2 linked regions of the Catellatospora sp. TT07R-123 genome follow. The protein of the gene in region 1 interacts with the protein of each later gene in a pairwise test. Links are inferred from orthologs where the notes say so. Each region holds a gene or a part of one and is shown in the gene's direction. Other genes may lie near its edges.

The links. The genes of interacting proteins can lie anywhere in the genome.
Region 2: the proteins of ftsZ (region 1) and rlmN interact in binary tests that used the Escherichia coli proteins (3 or more experiments, as listed by UniProt). The link is inferred for Catellatospora sp. TT07R-123 from one-to-one orthologs.

Annotation. Positions count from the first base shown.
Region 1 is NZ_BNEM01000001.1:2,646,214-2,651,741, reverse strand. What follows is about bases 15-2,922. They hold ftsZ (cell division protein FtsZ), read left to right. Parts: upstream 15-867; coding sequence 868-1,977; downstream 1,978-2,922. Other genes in these bases: Cs7R123_RS11215 (YggS family pyridoxal phosphate-dependent enzyme), read left to right, coding at 2,188-2,916; Cs7R123_RS11225 (cell division protein FtsQ/DivIB), read left to right, coding at 15-614. Outside these bases: more of Cs7R123_RS11225, read left to right, coding at 1-14; Cs7R123_RS11210 (cell division protein SepF), read left to right, coding at 3,161-3,925; Cs7R123_RS11205 (YggT family protein), read left to right, coding at 3,950-4,246; Cs7R123_RS11200 (DivIVA domain-containing protein), read left to right, coding at 4,302-5,078; Cs7R123_RS11195 (hypothetical protein), read left to right, coding at 5,504-5,528. UniProt on the Escherichia coli protein: Essential cell division protein that forms a contractile ring structure (Z ring) at the future cell division site. The regulation of the ring assembly controls the timing and the location of cell division.
Region 2 is NZ_BNEM01000002.1:3,493,897-3,499,284, reverse strand. Bases 1,553-4,320 are described here. They hold rlmN (23S rRNA (adenine(2503)-C(2))-methyltransferase RlmN), read left to right. Parts: upstream 1,553-2,256; coding sequence 2,257-3,384; downstream 3,385-4,320. Other genes in these bases: Cs7R123_RS35325 (DivIVA domain-containing protein), read left to right, coding at 3,419-4,320; Cs7R123_RS35335 (phosphatidate cytidylyltransferase), read left to right, coding at 1,553-2,047. Also shown: pyrH (UMP kinase), read left to right, coding at 1-109; frr (ribosome recycling factor), read left to right, coding at 282-839; more of Cs7R123_RS35335, read left to right, coding at 839-1,552; more of Cs7R123_RS35325, read left to right, coding at 4,321-4,663; Cs7R123_RS35320 (DUF2631 domain-containing protein), read right to left, coding at 4,731-4,952; Cs7R123_RS35315 (Rieske 2Fe-2S domain-containing protein), read left to right, coding at 5,196-5,388.

The DNA of each region.
Region 1 (5,528 bases):
TGCTGGGCTGGCTCGTGTTCGCCTCCCCGGTCCTGGGCGTGCACGAGATCTACGTCGAGGGCGCGCTGATCCTCGACGCCGACCAGGTGCGCGAGGCGGCCGCCGTGCCGCTGGACACGCCGCTGGCCCGGGTGGACACCGACGCGGTGGCCGCCCGGGTCGCCGCCCTGCCGCCCGCGCTGTCGGTCGAGGTGTCGCGCAGCTGGCCGTCCACTCTGGTCATCACGGTCACGGAGCGCACGGCGGTGGCCGGGGTTCCGGTCGGAAAGAAGTATGATCTTTTCGACGATCATGGTGTGATCTACCGTACGGTCTCCAGCCTGCCCGCCGGTCTCGTGCGGGTGCGGCTGGCCACGCCCGGACCGCAGGACGTCTCCACCCAGTCGGCGCTCGTGGTGATCCGGGCGCTGACCAAGGAGCTGCGGGCCGAGCTGGACACCCTGGTCGTGGACGGTCCGGCGCGCATCCGGCTGGAGCTGCGCGGCGACCGGATCGTGACCTGGGGGGACGCGGAGGAGAGCGCCGACAAGGCGAGGGTGGCCACGTCCCTGCTGCGCAAGCCGGACAAGCTGATCGACGTCAGCGGCGTGCCGGACGTGGTCACGCTGGGCTGAGTGGCGCGACTACTCCACAGTGGAGTACGAGACACGCCGTCGCGGTCCTTGGATCACGGCGTGCCGACGCTTACGTTTTCGTACAAGACAATGATTGACATAACCGTAAGGCTCTAGTAGAGGTTTAGGGTTTTTGCCCCAGACCACTGCCGGAGCGCGGCACCGGAGGCCGTCCTCCCCGCCGCGACACGCTAGGCCGGGTGAGGGCGCTGCTCTCGCCCTTGTGGCACGAGAGCCTCGAAGGAAGGGCCCGATGACACCTCCGCACAATTACCTCGCGGTCATCAAGGTCGTCGGCATCGGCGGCGGCGGCGTGAACGCGGTGAACCGCATGATCGAGGTCGGTCTCAAGGGCGTGGAGTTCATCGCCATCAACACCGACGCGCAGGCGCTGCTGATGAGTGACGCCGACGTCAAGCTCGACGTCGGCCGCGAGCTCACCCGTGGCCTGGGTGCCGGCGCCAACCCCGATGTCGGCAAGAACGCCGCCGAGGACCACCGCGACGAGATCGAGGAGGTGCTCAAGGGCGCCGACATGGTCTTCGTCACCTGCGGCGAGGGCGGCGGCACCGGCACCGGCGGCGCGCCCGTGGTCGCCAACATCGCCCGCAAGCTCGGCGCGCTCACCATCGGCGTGGTCACGCGGCCGTTCTCGTTCGAGGGCAAGCGCCGTCAGGTGCAGGCCGAGTCGGGCATCGAGGAGCTGCGCAACCAGTGCGACACGCTCATCGTGATCCCGAACGACCGGCTGCTCGCGCTCGGCGACCGCGGCATCACGATGATGGACGCGTTCCGCCAGGCCGACCAGGTGCTGCTCTCCGGTGTCCAGGGCATCACCGATCTGATCACGACCCCCGGTCTGATCAACCTGGACTTCGCCGACGTCAAGAGCGTCATGTCCGGCGCGGGCAGCGCACTGATGGGCATCGGCAGCGCCCGGGGCGACAACCGCGCCGTCGAGGCGGCCGAGCGCGCCATCTCCAGCCCGCTGCTGGAGCAGAGCATGGACGGCGCGCGCGGCGTGCTGCTGTCCATCGCGGGCGGCTCCGACCTCGGCCTGTTCGAGATCAACGACGCGGCGCAGCTGGTCACCGACGCGGCCCACCCGGACGCGAACATCATCTTCGGCGCGGTGATCGACGACGCGCTCGGCGACGAGGTGCGGGTGACGGTGATCGCGGCCGGGTTCGACGGCGGGTCGCCGTCGTACAAGCCGGTGGAGATCCCGCGCAAGGTGGCCCCGCCGGTGGAGGCGCCGACGCTGCGCCACCCGACGCCCACCAGCACGCCCCCGGCGCAGTCGCAGCGCAAGGTCCTGTTCGACGACGTGGACGTGCCGGACTTCCTGAAGAACGGCTCGTAACCCGACCCGCGCCGGGGGCTCCCGCCGCGACCGGCGCTGTGTGCGCCGTCGCGGGCCGGGCGGCCCCCGCCGGGTCCGCCCGGCCCGCTTTGCATAGACGTTGGCCTATTACGATGACAATCCGACCCGGTTTGTCGCCGTGATAGGCCAACGTCTATGAAGGGCCTCGCCCGTCGCTCGGCCACGATCCCACCCACGAACGGCTCGACCATGACTGATCTGGATCGGCGCGAGCAGATCGCGCGCAACCTCGCGGCGGTGCGTGAGCGCATCGCCGCCGCCGCCCGCCGCGCCGGACGCGACCCCGCCGAGGTGACCCTGGTCGCGGTGACCAAGACCTACCCGGCCGCCGACGTGCTCCATCTGGTGGCGCTCGGCGTCACCGAGGTGGGCGAGAACCGCGACCAGGAGGCCGCGCCCAAGGCCGCCGAGGTGGCCGCCGCCGGGGCGGCCCCGCACTGGCACTTCATCGGCCAGCTCCAGCGCAACAAGGCGCGCTCGGTGGCGGCGTACGCGAGCATGGTGCAGTCGGTCGACTCGGTCCGCCTGGCCGCCGCCCTGGGCGAGGCCGCCGCGCGGCTGCGCCAGACCCCGCTGGACGTGCTGGTGCAGCTCAGTGTGGACGGTGACCCCCACCGCGGCGGGGCGCTGCCGTCCGGTGACGACCCGGACCGCGCGCTGCTGCGGGTGGCCGGGGCGGTCGCGGCCAGCCCGTCGCTGCGGCTGCGCGGAGTGATGGCGGTCGCGCCGCTGGAATGGGCGCCGGATCTCGCTTTCGCGGAGGTGGCGAAGTGCGCCACACTGGTCCGCGCGGTGCATCCTGATGCGACGGTGATGTCCGCAGGGATGAGCGACGATCTGGACGAGGCGGTGGCCGCGGGCGCGACACATGTGCGTATCGGCAGCGCATTGCTCGGAATGCGACCAGCCCTGCGGTAGCCTGGCGGCGGGCACCGAATTACACGAGTGTGGTTAACCCGCACGAGTGAAGTAAGAGGTGCAGCAGGTACCGGCTTCAGGTGGGGCGCCGTGCGGCGGCGTCGGGACGACGAGGGTTGGGGCACCACGGCGGCGCGCCGCGAACGCGCCTACGGGGGTGGACCCTACTTCGGAAGCGGGTGCCTGCGCGAGAGCGGCATTGGCACGGGGGTCTGTGCCGCACGGCGGACGGAGGGGCGCGGCAATGGGCGCACTGCGGAAGGCGGGTGTCTGGCTCGGGCTGGTCGAGGACGATGACGAGCACGAGTACGACGAGCCTGCCTACGACAAGGGCTACACCTCCACATACCGTGACCGCGGCAGCCGCCGCGGCGAGCGCAGCGACGACCGGTACGGCCGGGGCGCGGGCCGGTACGAGGACCTCGGCGACGACGAGGATGAGGACCTGGACGAGGCGCCGCCGGTGCCGCGTACCCGGGTGGCGGCCGACCGCAGCGGCTCGGCCCGCCTGGAGGCCGCGCGCGAGTCGGCGCGCGCCGAGGCGACCCGCCTGAACGTCGAGGCGCGGCTGGAGGCCGCGCGGGCGGAGCGGGCCACGGTCCGCCCGATCACCGCGACCACGCGGCCGCTGTCGGCGACCACGTCCACCGCTCCGGCGACGCGCGACAACCTCGCGCTGGCGTCCGTGGCGCAGCCGCAGCAGCGGATCGCCCCGGTGACCGAGGACAACCGCCCGCAGATCACGACCCTGCATCCCACCACGTACAACGAGGCGCGCCAGATCGGGGAGCGGTTCCGCGACGGCACGCCGGTGATCATGAACCTGACGGAGATGGACGAGGCTGACGCCAAGCGTCTGGTGGACTTCGCGGCGGGACTCGCATTCGGGTTGCGGGGTACGATCGAGCGCGTCACCAACCGGGTGTTCCTGCTCTCACCGGCCAACGTCCAGGTAACCGCCGAGGACAAGGCCAAGATCGCCGAGGGCGGGTACCTCAACCAGAGCTAGTCCTACCGAGGGACTCCGACAGACGTGTTCTCACCTGTGCTGCAAGTCGTCTACCTGGCGCTGTACCTGTTCTATCTGGTGCTGCTGGGCAGGTTCGTGCTGGGTGCGGTGCTGGCCTACGGCCGGCGCTGGCACCCGGTCAGGGGATCCGCCGCCGCGCTGGAAGTGGTGTGGAGCGTCACTGATCCGCCCCTCAAAGCGTTGAGGCGTGTGATCCCGCCTTTGCGCATTGGTACCGTGAGCATCGACCTGAGCTCCCTTGTTCTGCTGGTTATCCTATCCGTTCTGATGTACTTCGTAAGGCTGGCGATCCGCGGGTGACCCCCACCCGTTCGATCGCCGACCTGCGCGGCCGCGACTGACCCGAGGAGTTTCGATGCCGCTCACCCCGGCCGACGTGCACAACGTCGCCTTTAAGAAGCCCCCGATCGGCAAGCGGGGGTATGACGAGGAGGAGGTCGACGCCTTCCTTGACGAGGTCGAGCGCGAACTCGCCCGTCTGATCGAAGAGAACAGCGAACTGCGCATGCAGGTCGAGCGGGGCGGCGGTGGCCGTCCGGCGGGCCCCGGTGGCCCCGACCCGCGCCTGGCCGCTGAGCTCAACGAGATGAAGGCCCAGCTGGACCGCATGCAGCGCGACAAGTCCGCGGCCGAGCAGGCCGCCCGCGCGATGCAGGGCGAGCTGGACCAGCTGCGCGGCGGCGCCAGCAGCATGGCCGCCGCGGCCGCGATGTCGGGTCCCGAGGGCGAGCAGCAGGCGCTGCGGGTGCTCATGATGGCCCAGCGCACGGCCGACGACCACGTCTCCGACGCCCGCCGCGAGGCGGACAAGGTGCTCTCCGAGGCGCGCGCGAAGGCCGAGGAGGTCACCCGCGACGCCCGGGCCAAGGCCGACGCGCTCGAGCGCGACGCCCGCCAGCGCCACCAGGAGGCGATCAGCGGCCTGGACGCCAAGCGCACCGCCCTCCAGCAGCACATCGACACGCTCAAGCAGTTCGAGCGCGAGTACCGCACCCGCCTGAAGGCGTACCTGGAGAGCCAGCTGCGCGACCTCGAAGGCCGCGGGCAGAGCCTGGAGGCCGAGATCGGCCGCGAGGACCGCGCCGCGGGCGGCCTGGCCGCCGCCGGTTCCGGCTCCTTCAACGGCCGCTGACGGCCGCACTCCGCGAACCTCCCGGCCGGCCCGCACGATCAGCGGGTCGCCGGGGCGGGACGGACGCATCCGCCCGTCCCGCCGGACACTCCAGTCGCCCCAGGGCCCGCCACCGGCGCGCCGCGACCGGCCGTGTCCGGTGCACCACCCTGATCGAACCGCACCGCAGCATCGCCCCTCACGCACATCGAAGCACTGCGGCAGCCTCACCCCTCGTCGCTGCCGTCGCACGCAGATAGCAGAGAGAAGAACGACCCGGCGCCCGCCGGGCCGGCCATCCGGGCCGGTGCCGGGCCCGTGGTCGGCCGGTGCGGGACCCTCCCGTGCCGGAGCGAGATGGGTTCGGCGGGCCGCGGCACGGTCACGTTCACCGCTGCTCGGCGAGCCCTCGACACCTGATCTAGCCGACGCGGCGGGGGTGAGCTGTGATAGTTGCAAGTCTGCTGCTCA
Region 2 (5,388 bases), on another replicon or contig:
GTGCCACGACAACGGGCTGCCGATGCTCGTGTTCGGCGCGGAGGGCGACGACACGATCGTGCGCGCGGTCGCGGGGGACAAGATCGGTACCCTGATCACGGCGGACTAGGCCGGCCGGCCCCGCGCGGGGCCGACCTTCCGCACGCCTTCCGGGTGCGGGCGGTACCCTATGGCCGCGCGACGACGTGCCCGGTAACGGCGGGTTGCGCCGCTGAATGAACGTTACGCCGCCGGCAGGCGGATGATCGAAGACAGAGCACCGAGACGAGACGGAGAAGCCCGTGATCGACGACACGCTCCTTGAGGCCGAGGAGAAGATGGACCGGGCGGTCGACCACGCCAAGGAGGAGTTCGCGGCGATCCGGACCGGCCGGGCCAACGCGGCGATGTTCTCCAAGATCGTGATCGACTACTACGGCACGCCCACGCCGCTGCCGCAGATGGCTTCGATCGGCGTGCCGGAGCCGCGCATGGTGATCATCAAGCCGTACGACACCTCGCAGATCGGCGCCATGGAGCGGGCGATCCGTGACTCCGACCTGGGGGTGAACCCCGGTAACGAGGGCACCCAGCTGCGGATCATGGTCCCGCCGATGACCGAGGAGCGCCGCCGCGACATGACCAAGATCGCGCGGAGCAAGGGCGAGGACGCGAAGGTCGCCATCCGCAACGTGCGCCGCAAGGCCAAGGAGGAGCTCGACCGCATCGTCAAGGACGGCGAGGCGGGCGAGGACGACGGGCGCCGCGCGGAGAAGGAGCTCGACGACCTGACCGCCAAGTACGTGGCGCACATCGACGAGCTCATCAAGCACAAGGAAGCCGAGCTGCTCGAAGTCTGATGAGCCACTCCTACGACCCGGACCCTCGCCGGTCCGACGCCACCCGGGCGCGGCGCCCCTACGATGCCGCGCCCGACGCGTATACCGCCTCCTCCGACGGCCACGGCCCTGCCGACCGCGACTACGGCTCGCCGGACCGCGACTACGGCTCCGGCGACCGCGACTACGGCTCGCCGGACCGTGACTTCGGCTCCGGTGAGCGGGGCCACGGCTCCGGCGAACACGGCCAGGGTTCCCCGGACCAGGGCTACTACTCCGCCGACCCCGACTTCCGTTACGCCGGCCGTGACTACGAACCGGCCGACCGGGAGGACGAGCTGTCGGGAGGCCGCCGGCACCGCCGGGAGGAGCCCGTCGGGGCACCCGCGGCGTCCGCCGAGGAGCCCAAGCGTGACTACGGCCGGGCCGGGCGCAACGTGCCGGTCTCCATCGCCGTGGCCGTCGGCCTGCTCGTGGTCATCCTGGCCCCGCTGTTCTTCGCCAAGCCGCTGTTCCTGGCCGTACTGGTGGCGGCGGGCGGGCTCGGCATCTGGGAGATGACCCGCGCCCTGGCCACCTCCGGCGCCAAGCCGCCGCTGATCCCGCTGGTCGCCGGCGGTGCCGCGATGATCGGGCTGGCCTGGTTCTCCGGCGTCGAGGCGCTCAGCATCGGCCTGCTGGTCACGGTCCTGGCCACCATGGTCTGGCGGATGGGCGACGGCCCGGCGGGCTACCAGCGCGACATCGGCGCCGCGGCGCTGATCATCGTGTACGTCCCGTTCCTGCTCGCCTTCGCGGCGCCGCTGACCACCCCGGCCGACGGCAAGTGGCGGATCGTGGCGACGCTGGCGGCGGTGGTGCTCTCCGACACCGGCGGGTTCGTGGCGGGTGTGCTGTTCGGCAAGCACCCGATGGCCCCGACGATCAGCCCGAAGAAGTCCTGGGAGGGCTTCGCCGGCTCGATCGTGGCGACCGCGGCGGGCAGCGCCGCGATCCTGTGGGGGCTGCTGGACGTGGCGCCCTGGTGGGGTGCGTTGTTCGGGGTGCTGGTCTCGATCGCGGCGGTGCTGGGCGACCTGGCCGAGTCCCTGCTCAAGCGGGACCTCGGCATCAAGGACATGAGCAACATCCTGCCCGGCCACGGCGGCATCATGGACCGGCTCGACTCGATCGTGTTCGCCGTGCCCACGGCGTATCTGCTCCTGTCGGTCATCGCGCCGACGTCCTGAGCGCGGATCCGCACCCGCGGTCCACCGCGGTATTGCTCCGCACCACCCTGGCGCCGTGAGGGTGGTGCTGAGCGGCCGCTACTGCGGGTGACGGAACCCCGACAGGGGTGAGGTCGACCACAGGGAACGCCTGGTGAACACCGCTAGCAGCGCGGTTGGCACCCTCGGGGGCTGTCGACCCGGTACGGACGTGGGACACTGGCTAGGTCATGACGAGCCTGCCCTTGATCTCAGTTACCGACGGTGACGCCGCGAATGCACGCCGCGCGTCCATGCCGCCGCGCCACCTGGCCGACCTCGACCTGTCCGAACGGCGGACCGCCGTCGCCGAGCTCGGCGAGCAGCCGTTCCGCGCCGGCCAGTTGTCGACCCACTACTTCGGGCGGCTCGAACGCGACCCCGCGGGGATGACCGACATCCCGGCCGCCGCCCGCGAGCGGCTGACCGGTGGTCTGCTGCCCCGCCTGCTCACCCCTGTCCGCGAGATGACCTGCGACGACGGCGACACCCGCAAGGCGCTGTGGCGGCTGCACGACGGCTCCCTGGTGGAGAGCGTGCTGATGGGGTATAGCGACCGGGTGACCGTCTGCATCTCCAGCCAGGCCGGGTGCGGCATGGCCTGCCCGTTCTGCGCGACCGGACAGGCCGGGCTGACCCGCAACCTGTCCACCGCGGAGATCGTGGACCAGGTCGTCTACCTGGCGGGCGTGGCCGCCTCGGGCGTCATGCACGGGACCCCGCGTCGGCTGAGCCATGTCGTCTTCATGGGCATGGGCGAGCCGCTGGCGAACTACAACCGGGTCATCGCGGCGGTGCGCCGCCTGACCAGCCCCGCGCCGGAGGGCCTGGGGCTGTCCCAGCGCCACATCACGGTGTCGACGGTCGGCCTGGTGCCCGCGATGCGCAAGCTGGCCGAGGAGGATCTCTCCGTCACCCTTGCGCTCTCGCTGCACGCGCCCGATGATGACCTTCGCGATGAACTGGTGCCGGTGAACCAGCGCTGGAAGGTGTCCGAGGTGCTCGATGCGGCCTGGTCGTACGCGGCGCGCACGGGCCGCCGGGTGAGCATCGAGTACGCCATGATCAGAGATGTGAACGATCAGCCGTGGCGGGCCGACCTGCTGGGTCGCCTGCTATCGGGGCGGCTGGCACACGTCAATCTCATTCCGCTCAACCCCACGCCGGGCAGCAAGTGGGACGCCAGTCCCAAGCCGGTGGAGCGGGAGTTCGTCCGGCGGTTGCGCGCCGCCGGAGTGCCGACTACGGTGCGTGACACCCGTGGTCGTGAGATCGACGGCGCATGTGGGCAGTTGGCTGCGAGCGAGGTTGAGGCATGAGCACGGAGCACGGCATGAGTGGTGAGGGTCCGGCATGAGTTCTCATGGTCAGCGGTTCCGCCGACGCGCGGTGCGGCGCGGATACAAGGTCGACGAGGTCGACGTCTTCCTGGACCGGGTCGAGGCGACCCTCAACGGCGCCCCGACGGGCCCTGAGGTGCGCTCGCACGAGGTCCGCGACGTCGTCTTCCGGGTCCGCTTCGGCGGTTACGACGAGTGGCAGGTCGACCTGCACCTCGACCGGGTCGAGCGGCAGCTCGCCGAGATCGAGGAGCGGGTGTCGTCCAGCCCCGGGCGCGGCGCCGAGCTGCGCGCGACCATGAACCCTGCTCCACCTCCGCCTCCGCCGCCGCAGCCGGTGGCGACGCCGGGCGGCCCGCCCGGCCCGATGAACGCGCCGCCGCCGCTGCCGACGCGCACGCCCAACGCGAACGTGCCCACGGGCGCGATGCCGCGTTTCGACCAGCGCTTCGAGGAGCCGCAGCCGCAGTTCGCCGGGCCCCCGCCCGGTCCGCAGAACGGGTTCGACGGCTTCAACGGCGGCCACGGCCGTCCCGACATGACTAGCGAGATCCGGATGGAGCGGCCGCAGCCGCCCCGGATGCCGGAGCCGCCGCGCAACGAGCCCCCGCGCATCGACCCGTACGGGCCGAGTGCCGGGTTCAGCTCGCAGACCGGGCAGCAGCCCGTCTACGGGGGCGGCCTGCCGCAGCGCGGCGGGTTCGACAACGAGGCCACGGGCACGTTCAGCGCCCCGCGCGGCGGGTTCGACAACGACGCGACCGGCACGTTCAACGCGCCGCGCGGCGGCTACGACAACGAGGCCACGGGCACGTTCAGCGCCCCGCGCGGCGGGTTCGACAACGACGCGACCGGCACGTTCAACGCACCGCGCGGCGGCTACGACAGCGACGCGACCGGCACGTTCGGGGCGGTGCCCCCGGCGCCGGCGGTGTCGTCGTACGGCGGTGGCGGTTTCACGACGCCCCCGCCGCCGCCTCCGCCCGCCCCGGCGGGCCCGGCCTACACCGGCGAGCTCCAGCGCGTGGACCAGCTGCGGCGCACGTTCCAGCTGCGCCGGTTCGGCAGCGGCTACGACCCGCAGCAGGTGGACCGGCTGTTCGAGAGCCTGCTCGGCTCGCTGTCCGGCCGCAGCGGCGGCCCGGTCAGCGATGGCGAGCTGGACCCGTCGCGGCTCAGCCTGGTGCCCGGCGGCTACTACGAGGCCGAGGTCGAGCAGGCGCTGCGCGAGATCCGTGAGATCGTCGGCCGCCGCTGACCTGGTAGACACGACGGCCCCGGTCCGCTGACCCAGTCAGCGGCCGGGGCCGTTCCACGTGCTCAGCTCACTCGCGCAGGCCGTTGCGGCGCAGCACCGCGTCGATGATCATGATGGCGGCGAGGATGCCGGCCACGAGGATCAGCCAGATGTTCTCCACGTTGCCCCGGTGGTTACCGGCGAGCATCAGCAGCAGCATCACGATGACGACGACGCCCGCGATCCGGGCGGCCTTGACCGGGGTCTTCGCGTGCTGGTCAGGTGAGGTTACCGGCTCTTGTGCGGCCACGGTCTGCTTCCTTGTCTCTCGGTCCGCGCGCTCGCCACGGCGCTGGCCACGGCGGCGACAAGCACAGTCTGGCATGAGCGAGCGGAGCGAGCTCATCATGGGGCACAGTTCGGCTGGTGCCTCGTGTCGGTCGTCCGCGCAGCGGGCGACCGACACGAGCTGGTGCTGGGCGGTCGCGTCGGGGCGGATACGGCTCCGGTAGCGTCTAAGGCTGCACCACCAGCAGCGAGAGGGGAACGAGCAGTGCGGATCACCGGTACGGGTCACGCCAGCATGCGCATCGACACGGCGGCGGGCTCCATCCTGTGCGACCCCTGGGTGAACCCGGCCTACTTCGCCTCGTGGTTCCCGTTCCCGGACAACTCGCAGCTGGACTGGGACGTCCTCGGTGACGTCGACTACCTGTACGTCTCCCACCTGCACCGCGACCACTTCG